DNA from 3 places in the Streptomyces sp. ATCC 21386 genome. Region 3 is predicted to be linked to each of the others. Evidence: riboswitches for the same ligand, from Rfam matches in the RefSeq annotation. Region 3 holds a riboswitch; each other region holds the start of a gene.

Region 1 (10,217 bases), 4.2 Mb from region 3:
CCATCGTCGTGCGTCCGCGTGGCTGGCACCTCGATGAGGAGCATCTGGAGTTCGACGGCCGGCCCGTGCCCGCCGCCCTCGTCGACTTCGGCCTGTACTTCTTCCACTGCGCCCAGCGTCAGATCGACGGCGGGTACGGCCCGTACTTCTACCTCCCCAAGCTGGAGAACCGCTACGAGGCCCGCCTGTGGAACGACGTCTTCCTCCTCGCCCAGGAACTGCTCGGCATCCCGCGCGGCACGATCCGGGCCACCGTCCTCATCGAGACGATCACCGCCGCGTTCGAGATGGAGGAGATCCTCTACGAGCTGCGCGAGCACAGCTCCGGTCTCAACGCGGGCCGCTGGGACTACCTGTTCAGCCTGATCAAGACCTTCGGCCACCGCACCGACTTCCTTCTCCCCGACCGGGCGAAGGTGACGATGACCGCCCCCTTCATGCGGGCGTACACCGAACTCCTCGTCCGCACCTGCCACCGGCGCGGCGCGCACGCGATCGGCGGCATGGCCGCCCAGGTCCCGGGCAAGGACCCGGCCGCGAACGAGGCCGCGCTCGCCAAGGTCCGGCTGGACAAGGAGCGCGAGGCCGAGGACGGCTTTGACGGCTCCTGGGTCGCCCATCCGGCGCTCGTCCCCGTCTGCCGGGACGTGTTCGACGGTGTCCTCGGTGAGCGTCCCCATCAGCTCGACCGCACCCGCGACGATGTCGAGGTCACCCCGGCCGACCTGCTGTCCGTCCGCCGGATCAGCGGCCCGCCCACCCCGGAGGGCGTCCGCACCAACGTCTCCGTCGCGCTGCGGTACTACGCCGCCTGGCTGCGCGGCCGGGGCGCGGTCGCCATCGACGGACTGATGGAGGACGTGGCCACCGCCGAGATCGCCCGTGTGCAGATCTGGCAGTGGCTGCGGCATCGGGTGATCGACCGCGAGACAGTGATGGAGCTGCTCTCCGACGAGATCATGGCGCTCGGCGCCGAGTGCCCGTGGGCGCGCGTCGACGACATCCGCGCCCTCTTCGAACGGACCGCGTTGACGGGCGAGTTGCCACTGTTCTTCACCCCCGACGCCTACACCCGCCACCTCGTGCGCCGATCGGATGTGCGGGCGTGAGCGCGGGCATCACGCGCGTCGGCGTGGTCGGCGGCGGGCAGATGGGGGCGGGGATCGCCGAGGTGTGTGCACGGGCGGGGCTCGACACCGTGGTCTGCGAGGTGGACGCGGTCGCCGCCCGCGCCGCCCGCGACCGGATCGCGGGTTCCCTGGACCGCGCCGTACGACGCGGCAAGCTGAGCCGCGAGGCCGCCGACGATGCTCACGCCCGACTCGTCTTCACCGGCGGCCTGGACGACCTGGCCGACCGGCAGCTCGTCATCGAGGCCGTCGTCGAGAACCCGGAGGCCAAGACCGAGATCTTCGCCGCCCTGGACAAGATCGTCGAAGGTCCTGCCGCCGTCCTGGCCACCAACACCTCCTCCCTGCCGGTCATGCGGCTGGGCATGGCCACGAGCCGCGCGGACCGGGTCGTGGGCCTGCACTTCTTCAACCCCGTCCCCGTCCTGCCGCTGGTCGAGGTGGTCACCTCGCTGCACACGTCCGCCGAGACGACAGCTCTCGTGGAGGACTTCGCCACCCGCGCGCTCGGCAAGACGGTCATCCGTTCCCAGGACCGGGCCGGCTTCGTCGTCAACGCCCTGCTCATCCCCTACCTGCTCTCCGCCGTCCGGATGGCGGAGTCCGGGTTCGCCACGGCCGCCGACATCGACGCGGGCATGGAACTGGGCTGCGCCCACCCGATGGGACCACTGAAGCTGGCCGACCTGATCGGCCTGGACACCGTGGCCTCCATCGCTGAGTCCCTCTACGACGAGTTCCGGGAAGCCCTCTACGCGCCGCCGCCGCTGCTGATGCGGATGGTGCAGGCGGGACTGCTCGGTCGGAAGACCGGCCGGGGCTTCCACACCTACGACCAGGGCTGAGTGCCTGGTACGACGCGGGCTGAGGGGCCCGCACCGCCGCGAGGGGTGAGGGTCCCGCGCGGCGCGACCGGGAAAGGGGCGGGAAGCGCGTGTGCGGCGCTTCCCGCCCCTCGCCGTGCCAGCCGAGGCATGCCCGGACCCGCCTTCCGGATGCTGGACGGCGCTCTTCCCTTCGCGGCGCCGCCCCGTAGGCTGACCGCAGCAGCTGGTTCGCCCCGTCCGCCAGGCGGGGTGTCGTAAGAGGGAACCCGGTGGGAATCCGGGACTGCCCCGCAGCGGTGAGCGGGAACGACCGCCGTCATACGCACTGGGTCCGAGGTACCGGGCCTGGGAAGCGACGGCCAGTAGGTGTCCTCCGTCACGGAGGGCGTGCCCGTGAGTCCGAAGACCTGCCAACTGCCCGCGTGCGGACCGTTCCGTGCGCGGACATCCCGGTGACCTCGTGGGCGGGTCGGCGTACACACCAGACGGAACGACCGTGCCTTTGCCGCGCGGGGTCGTCGCCGTCCGGTCCGTCGTTCCCTTCGCGCTCTCGTCCCATCCCCGGGATCTCAGGGATTCATCTCGCGAAGGAGATCTCCGTGACAGCGAAGTCCGCAGCCGCGGCAGCACGGGCCACCGTGTACGGCTCCCCCCGTCAGGGCCAGAACCGGGAACTGAAGAAGGCGATCGAAGGCTACTGGAAGGGCCGCGTCACCATCGACGCCCTCCACGCCACCGCCGCAGAACTCCGGCAGAGCAACTGGCGCCGACTCGCCGACGCCGGCATCCATGAGGTCCCCACCGGTGACTTCTCGTACTACGACCACGTCCTCGACACCACCGTCATGGTCGGCGCGATCCCCGAGCGCCACCGCGCCGCCGTCGACGCCGACGCGACGGACGGTTACTTCGCCATGGCCCGCGGCACCCAGGAGCTCGCTCCGCTGGAGATGACCAAGTGGTTCGACACCAACTACCACTACCTCGTCCCCGAACTGGGCCCCGACACCGTCTTCACGGCCGACTCCGGCAAGCAGGTCGCCGAGCTCAAGGAAGCCCTCGCCCAGGGCCTCACCGCCCGGCCCGTGCTGGTCGGACCCGTCACCTACCTGCTGCTCGCCAAGCCCGCTCCCGGCGTGCGGGCGGACTTCGAGCCGCTCACGCTGCTGGACCGGCTGCTGCCGGTGTACGCCGAGGTGATCGCCGACCTGCGGGCGGCCGGCGCCGAGTGGGTGCAGCTCGACGAGCCCGCCCTCGTGCAGGACCGCACGCCGGCCGAGCTGAACGCCGCCGAGCGCGCCTACCGCGACCTCGGCGCCCTCACCGACCGCCCCAAGCTGCTCGTCGCCTCGTACTTCGACCGGCTCGGCGACGCCCTGCCAGTGCTGGCCAAGGCACCGGTCGAGGGTCTCGCGCTGGACTTCACCGAGGCCGCCCGCGCCAACCTGGACGCCCTGGCCGCCGTCGGCGGACTGCCCGGCAAGCGCCTGGTAGCCGGTGTCGTCAACGGCCGCAACATCTGGATCAACGACCTGACGAAGTCCCTCACCACCCTCGGCACCCTCCTCGGCCTCGCCGACCACGTCGACGTCGCGGCCTCCTGCTCGCTCCTGCACGTGCCGCTGGACACGGCGGCCGAGCGGGACATCGATCCGCAGATCCTGCGCTGGCTGGCCTTCGCGAAGCAGAAGACCGCCGAGATCGTCACCCTCGCCAAGGGGCTGGCCCAGGGCACCGACACCATCACCGGTGAACTCGCCGCAAACCGCGCCGACCTCGCCTCCCGCGCCACGTCGCCCATCACCCGCGACCCGGCCGTCCGGTCCCGTGCCGAGGCCGCGACGGACGCCGACGCCCGTCGCTCCCAGCCGTACACCGAACGCGCCGCCGCCCAGCGCGCCCACCTCGGCCTGCCGCTGCTGCCGACCACGACCATCGGATCGTTCCCGCAGACCACCGAACTGCGCACCGCCCGCGCCGACCTACGCGCTGGCCGCATCGACACCGACGGCTACGAGGAGCGCATCAAGGCCGAGATCCAGGAGGTCATCTCCTTCCAGGAGAAGACCGGCATCGACGTCCTGGTCCACGGCGAGCCCGAACGCAACGACATGGTCCAGTACTTCGCCGAACAGCTCACCGGCTACCTCGCCACCCAGCACGGCTGGGTCCAGTCCTACGGCACCCGCTACGTCCGCCCACCGATCCTGGCCGGCGACATCTCCCGCCCCGAACCGATGACAGTGCGCTGGACGTCGTACGCCCAGTCACTCACCGACAAGCCGGTCAAGGGCATGCTCACCGGCCCGGTCACCATGCTCGCCTGGTCCTTCGTCCGCGACGACCAGCCCCTGGGCGACACCGCCCGCCAGGTCGCCTTCGCCCTGCGCGACGAGGTGAACGACCTTGAGGCGACGGGGACTTCGGTGATCCAGGTGGACGAGCCCGCGCTGCGCGAGACGCTCCCGTTGCGCGCCGCCGACCGCCCGGCCTATCTGGCGTGGGCGACCGAGGCGTTCCGGCTCACCACGAGCGGGGTGCGGCCCGACACCCAGATCCACACGCACATGTGCTACGCCGAGTTCGGCGACATCGTCCACGCCATCGACGACCTCGACGCGGACGTCATCAGTCTGGAGGCCGCCCGCTCGCACATGCAGGTCGCCCGCGAACTCGCCGCCCACGGCTACCCCCGAGAGGCCGGACCCGGTGTCTACGACATCCACTCCCCGCGCGTGCCGAGCAGTGAGGAGGCAGCCGAGCTGCTCCGCACGGGCCTGAAGGCCATCCCTGCCGAACGGCTGTGGGTCAACCCCGACTGCGGGCTGAAGACCCGCGGCTGGCCCGAGACCCGCGCCTCTCTGGAAAGTCTGGTCGCCGCCGCCCGCACGGTCCGCGAGGAACTCTCCTCGTCCTGACGGAAGACCCAGCCGGCCGGGGAAGGACGCATCTGCCGTCCTTCCCCGGCCCCCGGCACCGGAGAACGCATCAGACATGGCCCTCGGTATCCCCAGCACAAGAGCGGACAGCGCGGTATCCATCCGCGACCTCCTCGCACGCGGAGGCCGCTCCTACTCATTCGAATTCATGCCGCCGCGCAGCACCGCGGCCGAAGCCGGCCTCTGGGCCGCGATCCGCCGTCTGGAGGCGCTGTCGCCCACGTTCGTCTCGGTGACCTACGGCGCCGGCGGCTCGACGCGAGGCCGAACGGTCAGCGTCACCGGGCGGATCGCCCAGGAGACCACCCTCACCCCAGTCGCCCACCTCACCGCGGTGGACCACAGCGTCGCCGAACTCCGCAACATTCTCGGCCACTACGCCGACCAGGGCGTACGCAATATTCTCGCTCTGCGCGGTGACCCGCCCGGTGACCCGCTCGGTCCCTGGAGAATGCATCCCAAGGGAGTCCGGTACGCCGCCGAACTGGTCCGCCTGATCAAGGAGTCCGGAAACTTCTGTGTCGGCGTCGCGGCCTTCCCCGAGACGCACCCCCGCTCCCCCGACCCCGACAGCGACATCCACCACTTCGTCGACAAGTGCCGGGCCGGAGCCGACTACGCCATCACCCAGATGTTCTTCGACGTAGAGGACTATCTGCGCTTCCGCGACCGGGTGGCAGCGGCCGGATGCGAGACACCGATCATCCCGGAGATCATGCCGGTCACCACCATCCGCTCGCTGCGACGCATTCCCACGCTCTCCACCGCCGTCGTTCCCGCCCGGCTGGCCGAGAGCATGCTCGCCGCGCAGGACGACCCGAAAACGGTCAGGGCACTCGGAATCGACCATGCCACCGCGATGTGCCGCCAGCTGCTGGCGGAAGAGGCTCCCGGGCTGCATTTCATGACCATGAATTTCTCGACGGTGACGACAGAGATCTATCAGAATCTTGGACTCCATGGATAAGCGCCCAGCTCACTCCCCCGTGGGAATCCGCCGCCCTTCGCTGGTCGGGATCGTCAACATCACCGAGGACTCGTTCTCGGACGGGGACAGATTCCTGACCGCGAACGCGGCGGTGGCTCACGCCCGCCGGCTGTGTTCGCAGGGGGCCGACGTCATCGAGCTCGGGCCCGCCGCGAGTCATCCGGGCTCCCGGCAGGTGACCGCGGCCGAGGAGATGAGGAGGCTGGCGGACGTGCTCGACCAGCTGGTCGCCGAGGGCATCCCGGTGTCGGTCGACTCCTACCAGCCCGCCACCCAGCGATTCGCCGCCGCGCGGGGCGCCACCTATCTCAACGACATCCAGGGCTTCGGCGATCCCGCCCGGTACGAGGAAATCGCGAGCACCGGCTGCCGGCTCATCGTCATGCACTCCATACAGCGCCACGGCCCCGCCACCAAGGTGCGAACCGACCCCACGCAGGTGTGCCGAGGAATCGACGAGTTCTTCGCCGACCGCCTGGCCGCGCTGGAAGCAGCCAGCATCCCTCACGACAGACTGGTCATCGACCCGGGACTCGGCTACTTCCTGGGCAGCGATCCCGAACCATCACTGAAAACCCTGGCCGGTCTCGAACGGTTGAAATCCCGCTTCGACGTACCGGTGCTCGTCTCCCCCTCCCGGAAATCATTCCTGCGAACGCTCACCGGGAGCGCCCTCTCCGACATCGGTCCGGCCACACTCGCGGCGGAACTGTACGCCGCGCGCAGTGGGGCGGACTTCATCCGCACCCACGATGTCGCCGCCCTCCGCGACGCGCTCACCGTTTTCGAAGCCCTGGAATCCGCCAAGGAGAACGGCTGGTGACGCGGAGACGAACGTGCCGACGCGTGCCTAGCGTTACCCGGCCGCCGGTACCGCCCGCTGATCCGGTCCGTCGTACGCGGCGAGAGGCCGGATCAGCGCGTTGTGGGCGAGCTGTTCGGTGATGTGGGCGGTCCAGCCGGTGATGCGGCTCATCACGAAGATCGGGGTGAAGGCGGGGATGTCGAAGCCCATCAGGTGGTAGGCGAGTCCGGCCGGGTAGTCCAGGTTGGGGTGGATGCCCTTGCGGGTGAGCATGGCGTGCCGCAGGGCCGCGTGCAGGGTGGCCCTGCGGGTGGCCTCGGGGTCGGCGGCGCGGGCGACCAGGCGGTCGAGGGCGTCCTGCATGATCGGGACGCGCGAGTCGCCGTGCTTGTAGACGCGGTGGCCGAAGCCCATGATCTTCCGCTTGGACGTCAACGCCTCGTCCAGCCACTGCTCGGCGTGCTGCGGGTCGCCGATCTCGTTCAGCATGTGCATCACGGCCTCGTTGGCGCCGCCGTGCAGGGGGCCCTTGAGCGCGCCGATGGCGGCGGTGACCGCGCTGTAGAGGTCGGAGAGGGTGGAGGTGACCACGCGGGCGGTGAACGTCGAGGCGTTGAAGCTGTGTTCGGCGTACAAGACGAGGGAGATCTCGAAGCAGCGGACCACGTCCGGGTCGGGCACGCTGCCGAAGCACATGTGGAAGAAGTTCTCGGCGTAGCCGAGTGCGGGGTCCGGCGGGATCGGGGCGAGTCCCCGGCGGCGGCGCTGGTCGGCTGCGACCACTGTGGGCAGTTTCGCCAGCAGGGTCAGGGACTTGGCGCGGTTGGCGGCGGGGCTGCCGTCTTCCTCGGTCGGGTCCTCGGCGCCGAAGAAACTGACGGCGGTGCGCAGCACATCCATCGGGTGGCAGGTCTCGGGCAGCCGGGGCAGCAGCTCGCCGGTGGTGCGGTCCAGGGGGCGCAGGGCGCGTTCCCGTGCCTGGAACTCCGCCAGTTGGCGCGGGTCGGGGAGTTCGCCGTGCCACAGCAGGTAGGCGACCTCCTCGAAGGAGCGGTGTGCGGCGAGGTCCTGGACGGGGTAGCCGCGGTAGGTGAGGGAGTTGGTCTCCTGGATGACGGCGGAGATCTCGGTGGTGTCGACGACAACACCGGCGAGGCCGCGGTGGATCCCGGGTGTGGTGGTGGTCATGGGTGCCTGCCTTCGTGGGTCAGGTGCCCGGTCAGGTGCCGGGCGGGAGGGTGAAGTCGTGAACGGCCGAGTCGAAGGCCGTGTAGTCGGCGTAGCCGAGGAGTTCGTAGAGGCGGGAGCGGGTCTGCATACGTGACAGCAGGGCTTCCTGGGTGCCCTCGGCGGCGAGCGTGCGCAGGCCGTTCTCCATCGCGCCCATGGCCAGGCGGAGCAGGGTGACAGGGTAGAGGGCGATGTCGTAGCCGAGGTTGTCCAGGGTGCGGGCGTTCAGCAGGCGGCTCTTGCCGAACTCGGTCATGTTGGCGAGCAGGGGGACGTCGACCGCCTTACGGAACGCCTCGAACTCCCGTTCGTCGGTGAGGGCTTCGGGGAAGATCGCGTCGGCGCCGGCGTCGACGTACGCCTTCGCCCGGTCGACGGCCGCGTCCAGACCCTCGACCGCGCGGGCGTCGGTGCGGGCCATGAGCAGGAAGTCCGGGTCGCGGCGGGCGTCCACGGCCGCCCGGACACGGCGGGTCATGTCCTCGCGGGGGACGACCGCCTTGCCGTCGAGGTGGCCGCAGCGCTTGGGGTTGACCTGGTCCTCCAGGTGCAGGCCGGCCAGGCCCGCGTCCTCCATCAGCTGGACGGTGCGGGCGGTGTTCATCGGCTCGCCGAAGCCGGTGTCGGCGTCGACGAGGACGGGCAGGTCGGTGGCCCTCGTCGTCTGCTGGGCACGGGCCGCGATCTCGGTGGAGGTGGTGAGGCCGATGTCTGGCAGGCCGAGGTCGGCGGCGAGGACGGCGCCGGAGAGGTAGGCGGCCTCGAAGCCGGTGTCCTGGATGAGGCGGGCGGACAGCGGGTTGAGGGCGCCGGGCATGGTCAGCAGGCGTCCGGCGGCCAGCCGTTCACGCAGGGCGCGGCGGCGCTGGGCAGGCGTGGTGCGGGTGTGCAGCATCAGAAGAGGCCCTTCGGCAGGTGCGCGTCGTACGCGGCGACCGCCTCCGTGTCGACGGCCGGGAACAGCCCGTCCAGGTCGGCCGCGGTCAGTTCGGCGAGGTGTTCGGCCGAGGTGAGGAAGCGGTCCTGGGCGGCCGGAGCGATGATCCCCTCGGCGAGCGTGCGGAACTTGCCGATGTATGCGGCGCGGTCGAAGGGGCGGGCACCGGCCGGGTGGGCGTCGGCCACTCCCAGCTCGTCCTCGATCACCGAGCCGTCCTCCAGGGTGATGACCGCCCGTCCGCCGAAGGCACGGCGATCCGGGTCGGGGTCGTGGTAGCGGCGGGTCCAGGCCGGGTCCTCGACCGTGGTGATCTTCCGCCACAGCTCGACGGTCCCGGGGCGGCGGGCCCGCTCGGGGGCGTAGGAGCGCTCGTGGTGCCAGGCGCCGTCCTCCAGGGCGACGGCGAAGATGTACGGCACCGAGTGGTCGAGGGTCTCCCGGCTGGCCGTGGGGTCGTACTTCTGCGGGTCGTTCGCACCGGAGCCGATGACGTGGTGGGTGTGGTGGCTGGTGTGCAGCACCACCGAGCGCACCTTCTCCAACGGTCCCGTCTTCTCGCGCAGCCGCCGCGCCAGGTCGATGATCGCCTGGGCCTGGTACTCGGCCGAGTGCTCCTTGGTGTAGGTGTCGAGGATCGCGCGGCGCGCCTCGCCGGGCTCGGGCAGCGGGACGGTGTAGACGGCGTCCGGGCCGTCGAGCATCCAGGCGAGGAAGCCGTCCTCGCCCTCGTAGACCGGGGACGGGGAAGTCTCGCCGCGCATCGCCCGGTCGACGGCCTCGATCGCCGTCTTGCCGGCGAAGGCAGGGGCGTACGCCTTCCAGCTGGAGATCTCGCCCTTGCGGGACTGCCGGGTCGCGGTGGTGGTGTGCACCGCCTGCTGCACCGCCTGGTACACCGTCTCCGTCGGTAGCCGCAGCAGCGCGCCCAGTCCGCAGGCGGTGGCGGCGCTCAGGTGGGCGACGTGGTCGATGCGGTGCGCGTGCAGACAGATGCCCTTGACCAGAGCGACATGGATCTCGTAGGCGGCGACGATGCCGCGCAGCAGGTCGGCGCCGCTGCGGCCGGTTTGCTGGGCCACGGCGAGCAGGGGCGGGATGTTGTCGCCGGGGTGGGAGTAGTCGGCGGCGAGGTAGGTGTCGTGGAAGTCCAGCTCGCGTACGGCGGTGCCGTTGGCCCAGGCCGCCCACTCCGGGGAGACCCGGGCGCGGGTGCCGAAGACCGCGGCTCCAGGTGCGGCGGCCCGGTGGGCGGTGGCCTGGGCGCGGGCGACGGCCACCGGACGGCGCAGCAGGGAGGCGACGGCGACCGAGGCGTTGTCGATCACTCGGTTGACGGCCATGGCGGCACTGCCGGGGTC
Region 2 (10,217 bases), 4.2 Mb from region 3:
GTTTCTTCGCGGTGAAGTCGGCGAGCTGCTCAAGTCCGAGGAACTTGAGGTTCAAGATGCAGTCAGAACACTTGAGATTGAGAACGACGTAGTCGACGTGGGTGTCGTCACGCCCTTCTTCGATGACCAAGGACTGTGCCTGAGGCGAGAGGATCTTCTCCACGACGAGCCGTACGGATAATTCAGTGCCGATTTCAAGGAAAATCCAGACATCCATGTCGGAATGCCTGTCTTCTATTCCCTGGCGAAATGAACCGCAGAGCGCCGCAGCTTCGACTGCGTTCGATTTCTTCAGCTCGGAGACGACGTCTTCAGCATGCATCAACGGACTCCTGGGTCATGAACTGAACGGAGCTGAGGGCCGCCTGAATTTCACGTCTTGTCACGTAGTCCACAATTCTCACTTTACCGATGCGTTCGGGGATCACGTAGTGGAGTGACCGGCCGCCCCGTTGAAGGACCAGGCGGTCCACGCGGTGGAGGAGGGCGTGGACGTCGAAGTCCCTGTCCGCTATGGGAAGCCCCAGGCGGGTCGCTAGCGAGATGATCCGGCGGAGGCTGGATTCGTCTAGGATGCCTCGCTGCCATGCGATGTGGCTGGCGACGGTGATGCCTATGCCGACCGCTTCACCGTGCCTGAGCCGGAATTCTGTGATGTCTTCGAGCGGATGAGCAATTGAGTGACCGAAGTTCAGTGACCTCTCCAGAGACCGTTCGAAGCAGTTGGTGCCCAACAGTCGGTACTTCAGCTCGATGCACTGCAGTACGGCACTCTGCAATTGAGGGTCTTTCCATGCCAGGCTGGGAAGAGATTCCAGTTCAGCAAAGAGGTCTGGAGAGCCCACTATTGCCACCTTCATCATTTCACCTACGGCCGAAACTGCTTCCCGGCCGGGCAGAGTTCTGAGTGACTCCATGCAGATGTGAACTGACTCCGGATGATAGAAGGAGCCGATGAGGTTTTTCTGCCGGGGATGGTTGACCGCGACCTTGCCGCCAATGGCCGAGTCGACCATGGCGAGCAGAGTGGTGGGTACGTAGGAGACCCGCACGCCACGGAAGTAGAGATTGGCGATCAAGCCGACGGTGTCCGTCAGGGCGCCTCCCCCCACCCCGATGAGCAGAGACCGGCGGTGGATGTGCTTGCGGTGGAGTTGGGAGATCGCCGATTCGGCTGTCGCAAGAACCTTGTGCTCTTCGCCAGAGGGAAGGACCGCATAGCGGGACGCGGGAAGGATCTTGGTGATTTCAGGCCGGCTCCTCACCAGCCCCTCGTCGAGGAAGAAGAAGTGCTCCGGAGCGTCCAGTTGCGACACCAAGGGCTCCAGCGCCATCCCGTGTGTCGTCACGTCGGTCTGATCTCGGCGCGTGACCGCGACGGTCAGGCCCTGCGGGTGCGCGGCAACGTGTAATCCCTCGTCCGCACTGATCGTTCTCTCAACCGGTCTCATCGTGTTCTTCCTGTCGGCGTGTCAACGTTCTTTCAGGTCCTGAACCTCAGGGGTGGCAGTGGGGGAACCACGGTTGAGTGGGCTCGGCTTCCGCTTCCGCCGCAGTACAGGGCTCCAGCTCAGACGGAAGCTGGTGCCTGTCCTCGGCCGGGCAGATGCGCCGCCCTGTCGCGAGGCTCTCCCGGGGGCATGCTTCACCGAAGCACTTGGGCACCAACGGGCAGCTCGCGCATGCGGGGTCGCCTTGGGTAACTTGGCCGGCAACCGCCCACCTCGCCTGCTCGGGCCAGTCGATTTGGAGTTCGCCGTCCGCAATTCGCCCGACGACGGATCCCGCAGGGTCAGCGGCGCACTTGCTGACCCGGCCGTCTGCGCCCAGTACGAGCGCGTAGGGATCGGCCGCCGGGCACGCGTAGGGGCGGTCCTGTAGCCCCGTCACCGTATTGCCAGTGGCAACGCCGTAGGTTGCTGCTTCCATCCTCCAGCGCAACCGGTCCGCAGCGGGCAGCGCCGTGGGACCGTACTCGTGAACGAGGGTCACCTCATACGGCCCTTCCCCCAGGGCGGCGAGAGTCCCGCGCCAGGCAGGAGCGAAAGCGGCGGTAGGCCGGACACTGAGTCGGCGCATGCCGGGAAAGCTTGTCGTCAGGCAGCTGGCCATCTCAGACCAGGAAGAGCCTGGTCCAGCTGGGAGTTCAAGCAGCACCTCGCTAACGTGCCGCAGAGCAGGAGCCAAGTGAGGCAGCCCGTCCGCGGTGACGACAGTGCGGATGCGCAGGCCCGGGCTCGCAGTCATGAGCCGGTCCAAGGTGTCAGGGAGTTCACTGCTCCACGGCGCGGTCAGCAGCAGCGTCACCGTCCATGGTTCATGAGCGGCGTCAGGAACCAACGAACTCAGGGCCTGCAGGCATGCCTCGACGGTGTCAGGACCGCCCTGAACCTGGACGGACAGTCCGCGGCGCAGAAACTTCGCGGCGTAGCCGAACTGGATCCGCCCATCTTCGGCCTTGTCGGCACGAGCAAGGAGGCCAGCATCTCGTAGCTCGCGCTCCACGGCTGGATCTGGGCCCCGCCGACCCCGCAGGACATCGGCTTGCGCTTTGCCCAGCCGGGCCAGCAGACCGTCGACCGTCGAGATGACCATTGGTTCGTTCGGGCATGGGCAGAGCACCACGCCTGACGCCACGTCGTGCCGCATTTCTATCCCCCCGTCCCATTCGTCGGTGCGGCCGCGCGGGGGCCGATAACGTCGTCGACCCCCGCACGGCCAGCTGGATCAGCAGTGGTGAGCCGTGTTCGGACGCTTGGGCTTACGGATGATCTTCATGCATTCCCCCTCTCGATAATCCGGTCGGCAACAGTTCGCCCCGGCGGATCAGGCGTCCAGTTGGCGCCCCGCCCCGGATGGAGGCCGGGACATGCGAGGGATCGCAACCGGCAGGCCCGCATTCGAGTTCCATCCGCCTGGCGGAATCGACAGCATGCGATCGAACGCGCGTGCGGGCAATAGGGGTGGGTTCGTTCCTGGCCGTGCGGAATGACCGCATCCGTGGCCGCACGACGCCTCGGTGGAGATCCTCCGCATAGTGGCGCTGCGGTAGATTTCGCAACCCCGTCCCGCTCCATCCGTGATTCCGGATGCCTCAGCCGCTGCCTCCTGGGCTTCATGTCACGACTCAGTCAAGTTGACTTGAAGCTCACCCATCACAGCGGCCAGTCGACGCATCTGATGGCCCGTGTGGACCAGGACACCATCTGCGTTCTGACCCGATGGGTTGGTTCGCGAAGGGGCAAGAATTCAGTTGATGGGCATCAGCTGCGCCATCAGGCGGCTGGTGCGGGTTTACTGCGGGTGACCTGCCTGGCCGCGGGGCGATGCATTCGCAGTCCCCTTCCGGTGAGCCCAGGAGCCTTGCCGGGGGGCCACCGGCCGCCGTCACAGCAGAGGATGTCGGCCTCGCTGTCGCGCATCCAGCAACTCGCACAGGCCGCGCCGGCACCTGGCGGTTGGTCCAGAAGGCGAGTGCGACGCCGGACCGGTGGCGCCTCTCGGTCGTCGACCGGCAGGCGCCACCATATAGGCGAGGCCAGCACAGTGGGTCCGGGTACGGGTCCGGGGTAGCCACGTGTCGATGTTGCGCCACGCAAGACGTAGATGCTGCCCGCTCGTGCCGTACGGGCGCAGGTTCATTCGTTCTCCACTGTGGTTCGCGGGGTCTGGTCGGCCGGGGCCCGGGGGCCAGGTACGGAGGCCGCGGGGAGGTTGAGGCGGGCGCCCATGTCAAGGTTCACCTCCCCGTACGGGCGTACGTGGGACCAGAACAGCGGGGTCAGGCCGCGCCGGTCGGCGGGCGTGAGGAGGTCGGCCCACTCCGGTTCGCCAAGGATGTCCTGGAGCATCAAGGTGTTCACGAAGACCAGGGCCGATTGCAAGATCCGTAGGCACAGCACGAACATCTCCTGCTCGTCGCGCCGGTTCGAGGCGATCTCGCCGCCCTTGCCGTAGGCGATGACGGAGTTGGCGCCGTTGGAGGACTCCATAACGTTCAGGCCCTCCTCGATCTCCCGCTGAAGGTCCCGAAGCCGCAGGTAGCGGGCCACGAAGATGGTCTTCTGGGCGCGGCCGACCTCCAGCATCGCAGCGTAGGTGGGGTGGGAGGCGTTGCGGGTGAAGCGGCGCAGGATCGCCTCGGTGGACGCGGTACGTGTCCGGATCGCGGTGGCGTACTTGATCATCTGGTCGTACTGCTGGGCGATGAGTTCCCAGCGGATCGGGCGGGTCAGCGCCGGGGTCAGCTGCGGGTAGGCGTCCGGCTCGCCGGCCACCGGCCGGTACAGCTTGACCTTGTTGATCCGCTTGATCCTGGGCAGCAGGACGAAGTTCAGCAGCCTCGTGACGCCGAACCCGATTTCCGACTGGCCATGGCTGTCTGTGTAGTTGGCCTCGATGTCCATCGTGGTGCCGTGCCGCATCGCGCCCTCGATCATCGCGGCGACTTCGGAGGCGGTGCAGTTGATCAGCTGGGAGTGGATGGCCAGGGACTTCTTCTCCACGTGCCAGTAGATGAGCACCCCGCGACCGCCGTAGCGCGAGTGCCACTCGGTGAACAGGTTCTGGTCGTAGGCGCGCACGTGCGTGGAGTCGGAGGCGACCGCGGTCGAGCCCTGGCCCCACAACTCGGCGCTGCGGGCGGCGAAGGTGGCGTTCGCGATCTGGACCGCGATGGCACGGGCCGACTCCGCCGACAGATACCGGCGGCGCACGTAGCGGAGTTCGTCCTCGGTGTGCCCGTGGCCGCCGGACGCCACGACCTTGATGCCGGTGTTCGTGCCGTACGCGTAGATGACCAGCAGCAGGCGTTCGGCCAGCACCTCCGGCGCGAGGCTGCCGCCGCCGGAGACGGAGGTGACCGCGTCCAGGCAGCCGGTCCGCAGCACCGCTTCCTTCAGCATGTCGACGAGCGGCACGATGCCCCAACGCCTCTGCACCTCGGCCTTGACCCTGCGCAGGTTGCGCGGCTCGGGCTGGGCCTCGGCCGCCGTCAGCCGGATCGCGCCGGACTTCCGTTCCGCGATGTCCAGCCAGGACAGCTTCGGCATCTGGTCGTTGAGCAGGGTCAGCTCTGCCGTCATCTGCTCGCGCAGCTCGTCGACGAACACCGCGGCGTCCAGCGGCTTGCGCAGCTCCCGGTAGTTCTCCGCCCGCCTCGCCTCGAAGTCCTGCGGCAGGTCCTCGTCCGGGTTGCGCCACTTGTCGGCGCCGACCACCCAGATCTCCTTGCACTTGAGCTGATCGCGCAGGGCCTGGAAGGCGACGACCTCGTAGACCATGCGCACCACCCGGCGCCGGCCCCGCTTGTCGGTGCGGTGGACGACCTCCGCCCAGTCCCCGCCCATCGCCTTGTGCACCGGCACCGTCTCACCCAGCGGGTAGTACGTCGTGTTCCCGGCGCTCGCGTACCGGGTCACCAGCGCCAGGGCCTCGATCACCGGCCGGTGAGCATTGTTGGAGGAACGGAACTCCAGCACGTCCAGCAGCTTGATCAGCCCGCGCCGGTAGTGGTTGGTATAGGACGCCTTCAACGTGGTCTGCACCGTGCGCCGGTAGACCGGCCCCCGGGTCTTGAACTCGTGCACCAGCTCCCGCAGCGTCGCCTCGCCCCCGGACACCGCCGGGAACACGATCTGGCGGACCGTTCCCTCTGGGGTGCCCAGCGACGCCTCGGCGAGCTTGAAGAGGATGTTCTCCTTGCCCGACACCTTCTTGAACGCGTTGATCAGCTGTTCGGTGACCTTCTTCTCCGCGCGCGCCCCGATCCGGTGCACCGTGGAGATCAGCAGCTCCACCAGCGTGTCGGTGATCTCCCGCTCGCGCTCGTGCAGCAGCGCGGCCAGCAAGGTCACCCGCAGCGCCACCGGATGCGTCCGCAGGTGGGACGGCGACTCCACCGCGGCCCGCGCCCGCCAGCCGGCCACCACCTTCGGCGCGACGTCGACGAACAGATCCCGTGGCAGACCGATCGCCCGCACCGCCAGGAGTTTGTCGATCTCGGTGAGCATCGTCTCCAGGCTCACGTTGCCCGGAGCCTCCTTGACCTTCCCCAGCACTGGCGGCACATCCTCGCCCTCCGTACCGCCGCCCGCGGGTCGGGCGTCGTCCTGGTCGTCGGTGCCACTCGCCACCAGAGCCATGATCCGCTCGATACTCTCCGCAGTCAGCCGCGAGGAGATCAGGCCCGTCAGCGACTCCTCGGCCTCCCGCAGAGCGGCCCCCACGATGCGGTCGCACCGGCCCGGCGTGGGCGGCTCGATGCTCTCCTCCCGGCAGCGGGCCAGCAGTTCCACCCGTACCTGCTCGGGTCTGCGTTCCTTGTGCGCGACGTGCTCGGCCAGATACTCCGTCAGCTTCTCCGCATCCGCGACGCTGCACTCGCGGAAGCCGAGGTGCTCCCGGATCTGCGCACGGTGGTACTCGACCGTACGGCCCGTCCAGTCGTAGGACTCCAGCTCCGAGGCGGGAACCTGTACCTGCCGGGCGACGAACTCCACAGCCTCGCCGGGAAGCTCTGCCCGGTTCCGGGGAAACCGGCCGTACTGCGTATAGAACTTCAGCAGCACTGCGAAGCCAAGGCGCGTCGCACCGCGCTTGCCGGACACGAGCCCCTGCTCATCCTTCAGCAGCGTCCAGTGCTCGACGAGTTCATCCAGGTCTAACGGAGTACGGGCCACGATCGCCGATCGTCCTCGCGGAGCCTCACCCACCGCAGCTGTACGCCTCGGACTCACCCACGCGGGTGACGTCCTCCCAAGATCATCGCCGTTTGCGGCTGGTGACAGCGTTCTTACCGGCACCCCTCATCGGGGCATTCTCGCAGCAGCTGCTTCTCCCCGAGATACCGCTCGTCTCGGGCCTCACACGATCAGCGAGAGTGCGTCCCAGTCGTCAGCCGCCGCCAGGCAACCTTCCAGGATGGGCAATCGATCGAGCCAGAGCCGAGACGCTGCGCCTTCATCGCGACGAGATGCAGCGCGAGAGGAGTCGCTAGCTCCACAGGCAGCCGGCCCGTAGCGCGCCCACGTCGATCACCGTCCCGGTCGCCGACGCGTACGCGGCGCGGAAATCTGTTCCTACGTCGTGTCGCGCCTCAGTGGTCAGGTCCGTCGCCAGCAGGCGGCTCCAACCGCTTCGTGACAATACGTGATCGCGAGCGGCGTATGGTTCCAGGCCGGTTGCTCTCCTTCATCGGCCACGCCCAGGGATCTTCGATACGCTGATAGATTCCCGCAGTGAGCGAGCAACTGCCCAGCGTTGGCGCCGAGTTGTCCCCCGACGAGATCGAAGCTCTCCACGCCAGGTGGTCTTCCTGCTGGACCCCGAGTGACGTTGCGCAGCAGTTGGCCGGGATCGGCACGCCCTGGTATGTGGCTGCGGGCTGGGCACTGGACCTGTTCCGCGGCAGACAGACACGCGCGCATGGGGACATCGAGATCGGGATTCCGGCCACGCGTTTTCCCGAGGTCCGCAACCGCTTTCCCAGATACGTCTTCGACGCGGCAGGCAGCGGTCGGATCTGGGAGGACGCCACACCAGACGTGCTGGCCGCCGTACATCAGACATGGCTCCGCAATCCGGTCACCGGAAACTACCTGCTCGACGTGTTCCGCGAACCGCACGACGGCGACACCTGGATCTGCCGACGCGACGAGAGGATCCGGCTTCCCTACCGCGACATCATCCACCACACCCAAGACGGCATCCCCTATCTGGCACCCGAACTCGTCCTGCTGTTCAAGGCCAAGGGCGCCCGCCGAAAGGATCAAGCAGACTTCGACGCAACCGTCCCACACATGACCTCGGCTCAGCGAGAAACCCTGGCCGAGCTACTCGCCCGCGTACACCCGGGACATCCCTGGATTGCGGACGTGTAGCCGACGCTGCCCTGGTGGGCTCGCGTATCCAGTAGCCGTCGCCAATCCGCGCCCGCCCCCAATCGCGCAGCGGCGCTTTCGCGCGCACCGTGCAGAGCCAAGGCGCAGCCGTCAGCCGTCGCGGCACACAGGCGGCCTGGAGCCGTCCACGAGCCCGTTCCCTCCATTTGCTTCCTGGGCTTCTTATCGCTCTACCAGCCGAGACTGCGCGGGACCTCTACCGAGAAGCCGAACGGCACGTACAGGTCGGCGAGTTACCGGTGCCAGGGGCCGGGTCAGGCGGAGCGCGCTCACCTCGGGTCCGGCGCTCGACCGCTGGAGGACGCTCCGGGCACTTCGGAAGTTAGGTAAGCCTATGGTAATTTTCGGCCTGCCAGTCGAACTCGTGAACGCGGTCGTACGCGTATCGGGTCAGGGAATCCGGTGACAATCCGGAGCTGACGCGCAGCGGTGAGGGTGACGGGCGGGGCGACAGCCACTGGAGACGGTCACAGCCGGGTCCGGGAAGGCGCTCCGTCTGGATGATCCCGAGTCCGAAGACCTGCTGGCAGCCACCGTCCGAGCGGGCCTCGCGAATAGGCCCCGACGCCAAGGAACCCACGTCGTGCGCCTGTCACATCCTGCTCGCAGTTCTGTCCTGCTCCTGTCCGGAGTGCTCCTGCTCTCGGCCTGCGGCTCCGGCTCGTCGTCCGGCGGAGCCTCGGGCTCCGGCACGTCCGCAGACGCCGAAGCGCAAGCTGTCTCGCTCGACAACTGCGGTGAGAAGGTGACCGTCAAGGCCCCGCCGAAGCGGGCTGTGTCCCTGAACCAGGGCACCACCGAGATCATGCTCTCCCTCGGCCTGGCCGACCGGATGGTGGGCACCGCGACCTGGACCGACCCGGTCATGAAGGGGCTGGAGAAGGCGAACGCCAAGGTGCCCCGGCTCGCGGACAACCAGCCGTCGTTCGAAAAGGTCCTGGGGACCGAACCGGACTTCGTCGCCGCCTCCTTCGCCTCCACCCTCGGTAAGGGCGGGGTGGCCCCGCGCGAGAAGTTCGAGGAGCTCGGGGTACCGACCTACCTCTCGCCCGCCGACTGTGTGGGCAAGGACAACAAGGGCGCCAGCGACGGCTCCCGGACCGAACCGCTGGCCATGGACACCGTGTACCGGGAAGTACGTGAACTGGCCCGTATCTTCGGTGTGGAGGAGCGCGGCGAGAAGCTGATCACACAGCTGAAGGACCGGGTGGCCGAGGCCACGGCCGGGACCGACGCCAAGAAGGCCACCATCCTCTACTGGTTCGCCAACCAGGAGTCCCCCTACATGGCGGGCTGCTGTGGCGCGCCGGGCATCGTCACCGACGAACTCGGTGCCAAGAACGTCTTCGACGACTCCACCCAGGAGTGGCCGCAGGTGAACTGGGAGACCGTCGCCGACCGCAACCCCGACGTCCTGGTCATCGGCGACCTCGTCCGTAAGCAGCAGACCGCGGAGACCGCCGAGAAGAAGATCGAGTTCCTGGAGTCGAACCCGGCGACCAAGAACATGGACGCGGTGAAGAAGAAGCGGTACGTGCTGCTCTCCGGCCAGGCGATGAACCCCACGATCCGTAACGTCGAAGCCGTCGAGACCGTCGGCGCGGCACTGCGCGAGTACGGGCTCGCCGGATGACCACCGCCCTGCGTCCGCCCGGGGCCCGGCCCCTGCGGTCGGGCCCCGGTGCTGTGCGGACCACGGTCGGTCTGGGCGTCGGACTGGCCGTGCTCGCCCTCTCCGTCGCCGTGGCCGTCACCATCGGCCCGGCGGACATCGAGGTCGGCGACGTCTGGTCCGTCATCGCCTCCCATCTGGGCTGGGGCACCGCGGAGGTGTCCCCGATCCGGGACGGCATCGTGTGGAACCTGCGGCTGCCGCGCACACTGCTCGCCGCCGTGTGCGGCGCCGGACTGGCGGTCTGCGGGGCGGTGATGCAATCGCTGCTGCGCAACCCGCTCGCCGACCCCTTCGTGCTGGGCGTCTCCTCCGGCGCGTCGACCGGTGCCGTCGTCGTGGTCGTCCTCGGCGCCGGCGGTGCCCTGTCCCTGTCCGGGGGCGCGTTCGTGGGGGCGCTCGTGTCGTTCGCACTGGTGCTCCTGCTCAGCCACATCCTCGGCGGAAGCACCGACCGGGTGGTGCTGTCGGGCGTTGCCGTGATGCAACTGTTCTCCTCACTGACCTCCTTCATCGTGATGACGGCGGCCGACGCGGAGACCACCCGTGGCGTGCTGTTCTGGCTGCTCGGCTCGCTCAGCGGCGCCGACTGGGGCCAGGTCTGGCTCTGCCTCGCCGTCCTTGCCCTGTCCCTGGTGGTGTGC
Region 3 (10,217 bases):
TCCTCGGCGGAGCAGGCGACCAGGGGGACTCCGAGGCGTTCGGCGGCCTGGACGAGGCCGGGTTCACCGGCCTTGGCATCGACGGTCGACAGTGCGACGACGGCCTCGACCGACAGCCCGGCATCCCGCAGCACCCCTGAGACCAGCCCGAGAACCTCCACCACGGACACCCCCGCGGAGGCGCCCACACCCACCACGAGCGAGTCGATCACAGGGTCAGCCATGGCCGCGCCCGTCTTTCAGGGGCGTGGGGAACCGCGCGCCCGGCCTCCACGAACCCGCCCCCGGCATCCGACCTGCGTACTCCACACCACCCCGGGGCGCCGCAGCCGACACCGTCCACTCATCCGGTAGCAAAGACCCATGGCGGTCTTCGTGGCACTCGGCGCGTTCCTGATGACCCTGCTCGGCGGCTGGACGGCACAACGCGTGACGGACCGCCGTCACCTCGTGCTCGGCCTGGCCGGCGGCCTGATGCTGGGCGTGGTCGGCCTCGACCTGCTCCCCGAGGCGTTGGAGGCCGCCGGCGACGAGGTCTTCGGTGTGCCCGCCGCGCTGCTGCTGTTCGTCGCCGGGTTCCTCCTGGCCCACCTGGTGGAACGCCTGCTGGCCGTCCGCCAGGCGGCACACGGCGCGGAGGAGCACAACGGCCGTACGCCCCAAGTGGGTCTGACGGCCGCGGCCGCGATGGTCGGACACAGCGCCATGGACGGCGTCGCGATCGGCGCGGCCTTCCAGATCGGCGAGGGCATGGGCATCGCCGTCGCGCTCGCGGTGATCGCCCACGACTTCGCGGACGGCTTCAACACGTACACACTCACCAGCGTGTACGGCAATGCCCGCCGCCGTGCGCTCGCGATGCTGTTCGCGGACGCGGCGGCGCCGGTGGTGGGAGCCGCCTCCACGCTGCTGTTCACGATCCCGGAGGGCCCGCTCGGCTGCTACCTCGGCTTCTTCGGCGGCGCCCTGCTCTATCTCGCCGCCGCCGAGATCCTCCCCGAGGCCCACCACGAACACCCGGCCCACTCCACCCTGCTGTGCACGGTCGCCGGAGCGGCCTTCATCTGGCTGGTGGTGGGCGTGGCGGAGTGAACGGGACGGGCCACCGGGACCATCCCCCGACGAACCGCTCGCACCGCCGCTCACGACCTCCGACGGACCGCTCTCCAGGCCCGACGGACCGCTCACCACTGCCGACCGACCGCTCACGACACCCGGCATCTCTCCACGAACCGCCGTGCGATCCCCGGCTCCGCCGCCCAGTGCGTGTGCAGGTAGCTCGCGTGCACCCCTCCCCGCACGAATCCCTCGACCCGCGGCCGAGGGGACCGTATACCCCAGGCGGGAGCGGGCCCGGCCCCCGGCTCGACAACCGTCCGGTGGAACTCGTGGGCCCGCATCCGGGTCCCGGCAGGGGCCAGCACACTGTCGCCCACGGCGACGGCGTCGCGGTACCCGAGGGTCAGCCGCTCGTCCATGCGCGCCGTCGCGTCGAGCACACCGCACATGGGCCGCCCGTCCAGCTCCCGGCAGAGATAGAGCAGCCCGGCGCACTCGGCGGCCACCGGAGCGCCGCCGAACGCCAGCTCGGCGACGGCCTTGCGCAGCGGCTCGTTGGCGGACAACTCGGCGGCGTACATCTCGGGGAACCCGCCGCCGATCACCAACCCGCTCGTCCCGTCGGGCAGTTGCTCGTCGCGCAGCGGGTCGAAGACGACCACGTCGGCTCCCGCGGCGGTCAGCAACTCGGCGTGCTCGGCGTAGGAGAAGGTGAACGCGGGTCCACCGGCGACGGCGACCACCTCCCGTCGGCCCGTGGCCGCGACGGGCGGCTCCCACGCCGGCCCCGACAACGCCCCGGCACTGCGGGCGAGCGCGACCAGCGCCTCCAGATCGCACCCGGCCCGGACCTGCGCGGCCATCGCCGCCACGGCCTCCAGCGCGGCGGCCTGCCGCTCGGCGACCGGGACCAGTCCCAGATGCCGGGACGGCGTGTCCACCTGCGGAGCCCGCCGCAGCACCCCCAGCACGGGCACACCGGTCGACTCCAGGGCGTCCCGCAGCAGTTCCTCGTGCCGGTCGGAGGCGACCTTGTTGAGGATCACGCCCCCGATCCGGACCTCGGGGTCCCAGGAGGCGAACCCGTGCACCAGCGCCGCCACCGACCGCGACTGCGACGACGCGTCCACGACCAGCACCACCGGCGCCCGCAGCAGCTTCGCCACATGAGCGGTGGACGCCAGCTCCCCCTGCCCCGAGGCGCCGTCGAACATCCCCATCACACCCTCGACGACGGCGATGTCGCACCCGCGCGCGCCGTGCGCGAAGAGCGGCGCGACCAGCTCGGGCCCGCACAGGTACGCGTCGAGGTTCCGCCCCACCCGCCCGCTCGCGAGCGCGTGGTAGCCGGGGTCGATGTAGTCCGGCCCCACCTTGTGCGGGGAGACGGCGAGCCCCCGCTCGGTGAGCGCGGCCATCAACCCCGTGGCCACGGTGGTCTTGCCGCTGCGCGACGCGGGCGCGGCGATCACCAGCCGGGGCACGGAGGGAACCGAGGTGCAAGACGTCACGATGTCACCACTCGATGCCCCGCTGGCCCTTCTGGCCCGCGTCCATGGGGTGCTTGACCTTCGACATGTCGGTCACGAGGTCCGCGAAGCCGACGAGCTTCTCGGGTGCGTTCCGCCCGGTGATCACCACATGCTGGGTGCCGGGACGGTTGCGCAGCACGTCGATCACCTCGTCGGTGTCGATCCACCCCCAGTGCAGCGGATACGCGAACTCGTCCAGCACATAGAGCTTGTACGTCTCGGCCGCGAGGTCCCGCTTGACCTGCTCCCAGCCCTCGCGGGCCTTGTCCTCGTTGTCCATCTGGCCATCGCGCTGCACCCACGACCAGCCCTCGCCCATCTTGTGCCAGGCGACCGACCCGCCCTCACCGGACGCCCCGAGCACGCGCAGCGCGTTCTCCTCGCCGACCTTCCACTTCGCCGACTTGACGAACTGGAACACCCCGATCGGCCACCCCTGGTTCCAGGCGCGCAGCGCGAGACCGAACGCGGCGGTGGACTTCCCCTTGCCGATGCCCGTGTGCACGAACACCAGCGGACGGTTACGACGCTGACGGGTCGTCAGTCCGTCGTCCGGTACGACACTCGGCTGTCCTTGCGGCATTAAGCGGCCCTCCTCGAAGTCCCCTGCGATCCCTGCACATCCCGTACCAGCCCGGCGATGGAGTCCGCCCGCAGCTCGTCCAACGTCACCGCCGTACCGCCCAGTTCACCCGCCAGCCGCCCCGCGAGCCCCAGCCGGACATGGCCCGTCTCGCAGTCCACCACCACGGACGCGAGGCCCTCGGCCGCGAACAGCCGCGCCGCCCGCCCGGCGAGTGCGACGGGCTCCGGCCCGCCGGTCGCCCGGCCGTCGGTGACCACCACGACCAGCGGCCGGCGCGCGGGGTCCCGCAGCCGCTCCACCCGCAGCACGTCGTGCGCCTTGAGCAGCCCGGCCGCGAGCGGTGTCCGCCCGCCCGTCGGCAGCGACTCCAGCCGGGCCGCCGCCGCGTCCACCGACGAGGTCGGCGGCAACGCCACCTCGGCGGCCGACCCACGGAACGTCACCAGGCCCACCTTGTCCCGCCGCTGGTAGGCGTCGAGCAGCAGCGACAGCACCGCGCCCTTCACGGCACCCATCCGCTGGCGCGCCGCCATCGATCCGGAGGCGTCGACCACGAACAGCACGAGATTGCCCTCGCGCCCCTCCCGGGTCGCCTGCCGCAGATCGTCCCGGCGTACCACCAGCCCCGGACCGGACCGCCCCCGCGTCCGCTGATGCGGGGCGGCCGCCTGCACGGTCGCCGCCAGATGCAGCTTGGTCAGCGTGCCACGCGGCCTGCGCGCCCCGGTCGTGCGCCCGTGCTCGGTCCGCGCGCGCGAACGCCGCCCGGCGGCACCCTCCCCGAGCCCCGGCACGCTGAGCACCTTCGTACGGAACGGCTCGGCGGCCCGTACGGCGGACTGCTCCCCGGCGGCCGGAGCCTGCGCCGGGACACTGTCCCCGGACTCGGGCCGAGCATCGCTGTCGCCGCCCCGGGGCCCCTCAGGCTCCGGAGCGGGCGGCTGCCCACCACCACCGGGACCGTCGGGACCGGGGTTGGGATCGTCGTCCTCCGGGCCGCCGTCCCGCGGATCGTTCGAGTTCCGCGGCGGCTCCGCGAACTCCTCCAGCGTCTCGTCGAGCTTGTCCTCGTCGAGCCCGGGCGCGTCGAACGGGTTCCTGCGCCTGCGGTGGGGCAGCGCGAGCAGCGCGGCCCGGCGCACATCCTCCGCGAGCACCTCGGTCCGCCCGGCCCACGCGGCCAGCGCGGTCGCGGTCCGGGCCATCACGATGTCGGCCCGCATCCCGTCCACCTCGAAGGCGGCACAGGTCGCCGCGATCTGCAGCAGAGCCCCGTCGCCCAGCACCACCGACGGCAGCAACTCCCGGGCCGCGACGATCCGTTGCCGTACGTCGGCCTCCTCGTCCGCCCAACGGGCCGCGAAACCGGCCGGATCGTCGTCGTAGGCGAGCCGCCGCCGGACGACCTCCACCCGCTGGTCCGGCTCCCGCGAGGCCGCGACCTCCACGGTCAGCCCGAACCGGTCGAGGAGCTGGGGCCGCAGCTCGCCCTCCTCGGGGTTCATCGTCCCGACCAGCAGGAACCGCGCCGCATGCCGTACGGAGACGCCCTCGCGCTCCACGTACGAGGCGCCCATCGCGGCCGCGTCGAGCAGCAGGTCGACGAGGTGGTCGTGGAGCAGGTTCACCTCGTCGACGTAGAGGATGCCCCGGTGCGCGTCCGCGAGGAGCCCCGGCTCGAACGCCTTCACCCCCTCGGACAGCGCCCGCTCGATGTCGAGGGCGCCGACGAGCCGGTCCTCGGAGGCGCCGACCGGCAGCTCGACCATGCGGGAGGGCCGGGTCTCGAACGCCGGCTCGTGCGGCCCGTCCGGACAGGCCGGGTCCGGCTTCACGGGGTCGCAGGAGAACCGGCAGCCGACGACGACCTCCACCTCCGGCAGCAGCGCCGCGAGCGCCCGCACGGCGGTGCTCTTGGCGGTGCCCTTCTCGCCGCGCACCAGCACGCCGCCGATGCGCGGCGAGACGGCGTTGAGGAGCAGGGCGAGTTGCAGGTCGTCCTGCCCGACGACGGCGGTGAAGGGGAAGTGCGTGCTCACGCGGTGGTCCCTCCTAGGGGTGAATGAATGAGACGAGTGCGGACCGGCGGGACGACAGGAACGGGGCACAGCCCCTTCCTTTCAGGGGCGCGGGGCTGTGACATCTGCGGCTGCGCCGCGTGGGCGCGAGAAGCCCCACCGGCCGGCAGCCGACGCTCCGTCCTGCGGCGGGGACGACCCGGAGCCCTCATCCCGGCACCCCCGGTGCTCCCGGTGCTCCCGGCGGCACGAACGGCAGCCCGCTCGGCGCGCCCGACTCGATGAGCCGCCACAGCGCGTCCGTGTCCGCGTGCTCCTCGATCAGGTCGCCGAGCCGGTCGAGCTGCTCCTCCCGCAGTGCGGCGAACGAGGTGCCGGGGGCCGGTACGAACCGGCGCCCCGAGGCGGCGGCCACCTCGCGCAGGAAGGCCCGCCGGAACCCGTCCGACTCCAGCGACCCGTGCCAGTGCGTGCCCCAGGTCTGCCCGACCCGGCACCCGTCCAGGAAGGGTTCGCCGCCCAGCACCTCGGCGATGCCGTGATGGATCTCGTACCCCTCGACCCGCTCTCCGAGGGCCTGCCCGACGGGCCGCGTGAGCGTCTTCTCCGGGGCGAACCGCACCCGGACGGGAAGCACCCCGAGCGCCGGGACATGCCCCACGCGGCTCTCGACGTCGTCCTCGATGTGCTCCCCGAGGACCTGGAAACCCCCGCAGATGCCGAGGACCGGCCGCCCCTCGGCGGCCCGGCGCAGCAGCGCCTCGGCGAGTCCCCGTTCCCGCAGCCACTCCAGTGCCCGGACCGTGCCCCGGGTCCCCGGGACGACGACGAGATCGGCGTCGGCGAGCTCCTCGGCCCGGTCCACGAACCGCACCACGACACCGGGTTCGGCGGCGAGCGCGTCCACATCGGTGAAGTTGGACATCAGCGGAACCGCGCACACGGCGACCCGCAGCACGTCCTCCCCGACGGGCGGCGCGACGTTCGACTCCCGCACCGTCCCCCGCAGCGAGACCCGCAGCCCGTCCTCCTCGTCGATGCCGAGCCCGTGCCGGAACGGCAGCACCCCGTACGTCCGCCGGCCGGTGAGCCCGTGCAGCATGTCCAGCCCCGGCTCCAACAGGGAGACGTCGCCCCGGAACTTGTTGACGAGGAACCCGGCGACGAGGGCCTGGTCCTCGGGGGAGAGCAGCGCGACGGTCCCGAAGAACGACGCGAACACCCCACCGCGGTCGATGTCGCCGACCACGAGCACGGGCAGCCCGGCGTTCCGGGCGATCCCCATGTTGACGATGTCGGTCCGCCGCAGATTGATCTCGGCCGGAGAGCCGGCCCCCTCGCAGATCACCGCGTCATACGTGCCCCGCAGCTCGGTGAGACAGTCCAACACGGTCCCGAGCAGCCGCTGTTGCCGCCCGCCGTGATAGCCGCGCGCACTCATCTCGCCCACGGGCTTCCCCAGCAGCACCACCTGACTGCTGCGCTCGCCCCCGGGCTTGAGCAGCACGGGGTTCATGAGCGCGGTGGGCTCCACCCGGCAGGCCTGGGCCTGCATGGCCTGCGCCCGCCCGATCTCGGCTCCCTCCTTCGTCACGAAGGAGTTGAGCGACATGTTCTGCGCCTTGAACGGCGCGACCTTGACGCCCCGGCGCACCAGCCACCGGCAGATCCCGGCGGTGACCACGCTCTTGCCGGCGTCGGAGGTCGTCCCGGCGACCAACAGCCCGCCACTCATCCCCGACTCCTCGACCGCAGCAGCGACACACCCGCACCGATCCCCAGAGCCAGCCATCCGACCCGCCGGGACAACCGCACGGCCCGCTCGATGTCGCCCACGGCGACGGCGCGTCCCTCCCCATTGAGCACAGGCCGGTGCTCGACCCGCCCCCCGTACGACAACGTGCCCCCCATCCGCACTCCGAGCGCCCCCGCGAACGACGCCTCCACGGGCCCCGCGTTGGGACTCGGATGCCTGTGCGCGTCCGCGCGCCAGGCCCGTACCGCCCCCCGGGCGTCCCCGCCGGAGGCCGCGGCCAGCACCGCCGTCAGCCGTGCCCCCGGCCACCCCACCACGTCGTCCAGCCGCGCGGAGGCCCAGCCGAACCGCCGGTACCGCTCGGACCGGTGTCCGACCATGGCGTCCAGCGTGTTGACGGCCCGGAACCCCAGCAGCCCGGGCACACCCGCGACGGCTCCCCACACGAGCGCCCCGACCACCGCGTCCGACGTGTTCTCGGCGACGGACTCCACGACCGCCCGCGCGATCCCGTCCGCGTCCAGCGCCTGAGGGTCCCGCCCGCACAGATGCGGCAGGCGGTCCCGCGCGCCGTCGACGTCCCCCGCCTCCAGGGACCGCCCGATCGCCCGGGCCTCCCGCCCGAGTGAAGTCCCCCCGACGACGGCCCAGGTGGCGGCGGCGGTCAACGCGACGGAGGCGGCACGCGAGGGGCGTACGGCGGACGAGGCGACGGCCCCGAGCGTCACGGCGCCACCCGCGCACACGGCGGTGTGCAGCGCGCCCCACCCCCGGTGGTCCCGCCACAACACCCGCTCCACGGCGCCGGCGGCCCGCCCGAACGCGGCGACCGGATGCCCCCGGCGAGGATCACCGAGCAGCAGGTCACCGAGGATTCCGGCGGTGGCGCCGTACGCGAACACGCGGTCGGCACGCACCGGTTCAGCCGATCGCGAGGTCGGACGAGGGACCGGTACAGGCACTCAGGCGGCAGCCGCGCATGGCGATATGTCCTCACTCAGGGTGTCCACGCCCTGGTTCGACGAGACCGACGGCGAGAGTTCCTGGCTCCCGGGAGGTTCTTCCCCGGTGACAGTGGCGGGACCGCGCCGGAATCGCACCGGCTTCCTCTCCTGCCGTCGTACATGGCCCCGGCAGTCCACCACGCTCCCGGAAGACCCGTCAACTTGCTGTTGACCTGCGGCGCAGGGGTGTGCTCAGCCCCACATCGCTGAAATATCGCCAGACGCCCGAATCGGCTCTTTCTGCGCTCTTCTCCGATACCCAGGCTGGGAACACTTGAGGGAACGGCAGTACGAAAGCACCGCACCCACGCGGAGGCGGGACACTACGCTCGGGTCGTCGCGGTGGACGCCGTGTCGGTGCGCTGACTCTTGGGCTTGGAGGAGGTCGGTGTGATCGGCAGGGAGTCGTCGGCACGGGTGTGGGTCAGGAGCAGCTACTCCGACAACGGGGGCGACTGCGTGGAAGTGGCCGCCGGGCACCGGCGCGTCATGGTCCGTGACTCGAACGGGAATCGTGACGCGCTGCTCGTCTTTCGCTACGCGGCGTGGTGTGGTTTTCTGGCGGGGCTTGTGGACCCGGGAGCGGGCGGATCGTGAAGATCCGCTCGGGGGACGGGAGGTGCACACATGGGAGACCGAGCGAAGGAGACCGCCTCGGCGCGCCTGCGGAAGCCGGGCGTCTGGCGGCAACGGGTGACGGCGGCTGCCCCACTGGCGCTGTTCTGCTCCGTGATGGGCGTGCTGTCCGTCGGAGTGGGCGCCCTGGCCGCGCTGCTGGTCCCGGGCGGTGAGGTGCGTGCTCTGGTCTGGCTGGTGGTGACCGTGCTCGGTGCCGCCGGGGCCGGCCTGTGGTGGGGGCTCACCCCGGTCACGGAACGGCTCCGGGTCCTGAACCGGGCGCTGGGGGAGGCTCGGCCCCGGCGGCCGCACCACCGCTGACGGCGCCGTTGCGGGAGTCGGCTGAGCGGTGGCGCAGGAGCCTGCCCAGCCATGCGCCGAGGGCGGTGACGAGGGCCGCACCGACCGCGCCGATCACCGCCGAGCCGAGCGGCGACACCCCGCCCAGCGGAAGGCCCGGACCGAATCGGGTGGCGACCGAGATGCTGAACAGCAGGACGCTGCCGCACGCCGTGCCGAGCAACAGCCGCACGGACAGCAGCCGGACGGCTCCCGCCACCCGGGCGCTCTCGACCTGGATCAGGGCCTCCGCCCACTCGGGGTGCTGCATGGCGTACGCCTTGAGGGCGCTGTCGCTCAGCTCGGCCGGCTCTTCCCGGTCGGTCTGCTCGGGCGGGACTCTTGGCGTGTCGTCCGCAGGGGTGGCGGTGGACGTACGCAATTCCCGCCACCACGCTCGTACTCCGAAGACCGCCATGAGGCCTCCCCCCGTTCGTCGCCCGGGCATCCCGTCCCGGGTCAGTTGTCGTCCAGACTCTCCCTGATCGCGTCGAGCGCCTCGATCATCCGGTCGCCGTCGTACGCGATGGAGCTGATGTCCTCGAAGCACTCCTGGTAGCGCGCTGTGAGGCCCAGGTCGTCACGGTTTGTCAGTCCCCCCGTGGGGCCCTCGATGTAGAGCAGATCGTCGTCGTCCTTGAAGCCGAGCAGAATGAACGGCGTGGTGGTGCTGTAGTGCGCCCCGACGGAGAACGGCAGCAGTTGCAGGGTCACCCGGGGATGCGTCGCCATGGTCTTGATGTGGTCGAGCTGCCGTCGCATGACGGCGGGGCCGCCGACCGCGCGCCGTACGGACGCCTCGTCCAGGACGATGCCCACCTCGGGGCCGCTGTCGCCGTCGAACAGCCGCTCCTGGCGGCTGGAGCGCAGCTCCACCTGCCGCCGTACGCGCGCCTCGGAGGTCCTGGCCGTGAGCAGCGCGGTCGCGTAGTCCTCCGTGTGCAGCAGCCCGGGAAGGACGATGGGGTTGTACATGCGGATGGTGGCGGCGGCGCCCTCGTACCCCAGGTACTGGGCGAACTGGGGGGAGACAAGGTCGCTGTACTGCGCCCACCAGGACTGGCCCTTGGAGCCCCGTGCCGCCTCCTCCAGCTCCGCTACCAGGGCGGCGTCCGTGACCCCGTACTGCTGGAGCAGTGCCCGCAGGTCCGTTACACCGAGGCTGACCGTCCCCGCCTCGATCCTGATCACCTTGGACAGGGACCACTCCAGGCCCTGCGCGGCGTCCCGCTGGGTCTGCCCCGCGCTCTCGCGCGCCTTGCGCAGCTCGATTCGCAGCCTGCGTCGATTCAGGCTCGGATCGAT

What was found. Region 3 has a riboswitch for cobalamin ahead of GWK25_RS29345 (cobalamin biosynthesis protein). Riboswitches for the same ligand answer to the same signal wherever they lie in the genome.
Region 1: it holds a riboswitch for cobalamin, as region 3 does, so the genes downstream of both, metE (5-methyltetrahydropteroyltriglutamate--homocysteine S-methyltransferase) here and GWK25_RS29345 (cobalamin biosynthesis protein) in region 3, are expected to answer to the same signal.
Region 2: it holds a riboswitch for cobalamin, as region 3 does, so the genes downstream of both, GWK25_RS11470 (ABC transporter substrate-binding protein) here and GWK25_RS29345 (cobalamin biosynthesis protein) in region 3, are expected to answer to the same signal.

What each region holds. Positions count from the first base shown of each region.
Region 1 covers NZ_JAAVVL010000001.1:2,638,019-2,648,235, reverse strand. The annotation lists gene aceB (malate synthase A) at 1-1,109, shown strand, start outside; gene GWK25_RS11605 (3-hydroxybutyryl-CoA dehydrogenase) at 1,106-1,975, shown strand; cobalamin riboswitch at 2,165-2,387, shown strand; gene metE (5-methyltetrahydropteroyltriglutamate--homocysteine S-methyltransferase) at 2,557-4,875, shown strand; gene metF (methylenetetrahydrofolate reductase [NAD(P)H]) at 4,952-5,863, shown strand; gene folP (dihydropteroate synthase) at 5,856-6,707, shown strand; gene GWK25_RS11585 (bifunctional 2-methylcitrate synthase/citrate synthase) at 6,741-7,877, opposite strand; gene prpB (methylisocitrate lyase) at 7,909-8,814, opposite strand; gene GWK25_RS11575 (MmgE/PrpD family protein) at 8,814-10,217, opposite strand, start outside.
Region 2 covers NZ_JAAVVL010000001.1:2,612,228-2,622,444, reverse strand. The annotation lists gene GWK25_RS11490 (hypothetical protein) at 1-322, opposite strand, end outside; gene GWK25_RS11485 (3-dehydroquinate synthase) at 312-1,451, opposite strand; gene GWK25_RS11480 (Tn3 family transposase) at 3,639-6,680, opposite strand; gene GWK25_RS11475 (nucleotidyltransferase domain-containing protein) at 7,239-7,880, shown strand; cobalamin riboswitch at 8,238-8,444, shown strand; gene GWK25_RS11470 (ABC transporter substrate-binding protein) at 8,485-9,534, shown strand; gene GWK25_RS11465 (iron ABC transporter permease) at 9,531-10,217, shown strand, end outside.
Region 3 covers NZ_JAAVVL010000001.1:6,828,372-6,838,588, reverse strand. The annotation lists gene GWK25_RS29375 (cobalamin biosynthesis protein) at 1-224, opposite strand, end outside; gene GWK25_RS29370 (ZIP family metal transporter) at 364-1,092, shown strand; gene GWK25_RS29365 (cobyrinate a,c-diamide synthase) at 1,206-2,570, opposite strand; gene cobO (cob(I)yrinic acid a,c-diamide adenosyltransferase) at 2,575-3,174, opposite strand; gene GWK25_RS29355 (putative cobaltochelatase) at 3,174-5,216, opposite strand; gene GWK25_RS29350 (cobyric acid synthase) at 5,404-6,930, opposite strand; gene GWK25_RS29345 (cobalamin biosynthesis protein) at 6,927-7,868, opposite strand; cobalamin riboswitch at 7,969-8,101, opposite strand; gene GWK25_RS29340 (DUF397 domain-containing protein) at 8,346-8,552, shown strand; gene GWK25_RS29335 (hypothetical protein) at 8,583-8,894, shown strand; gene GWK25_RS29330 (hypothetical protein) at 8,824-9,330, opposite strand; gene GWK25_RS29325 (helix-turn-helix transcriptional regulator) at 9,372-10,217, opposite strand, start outside.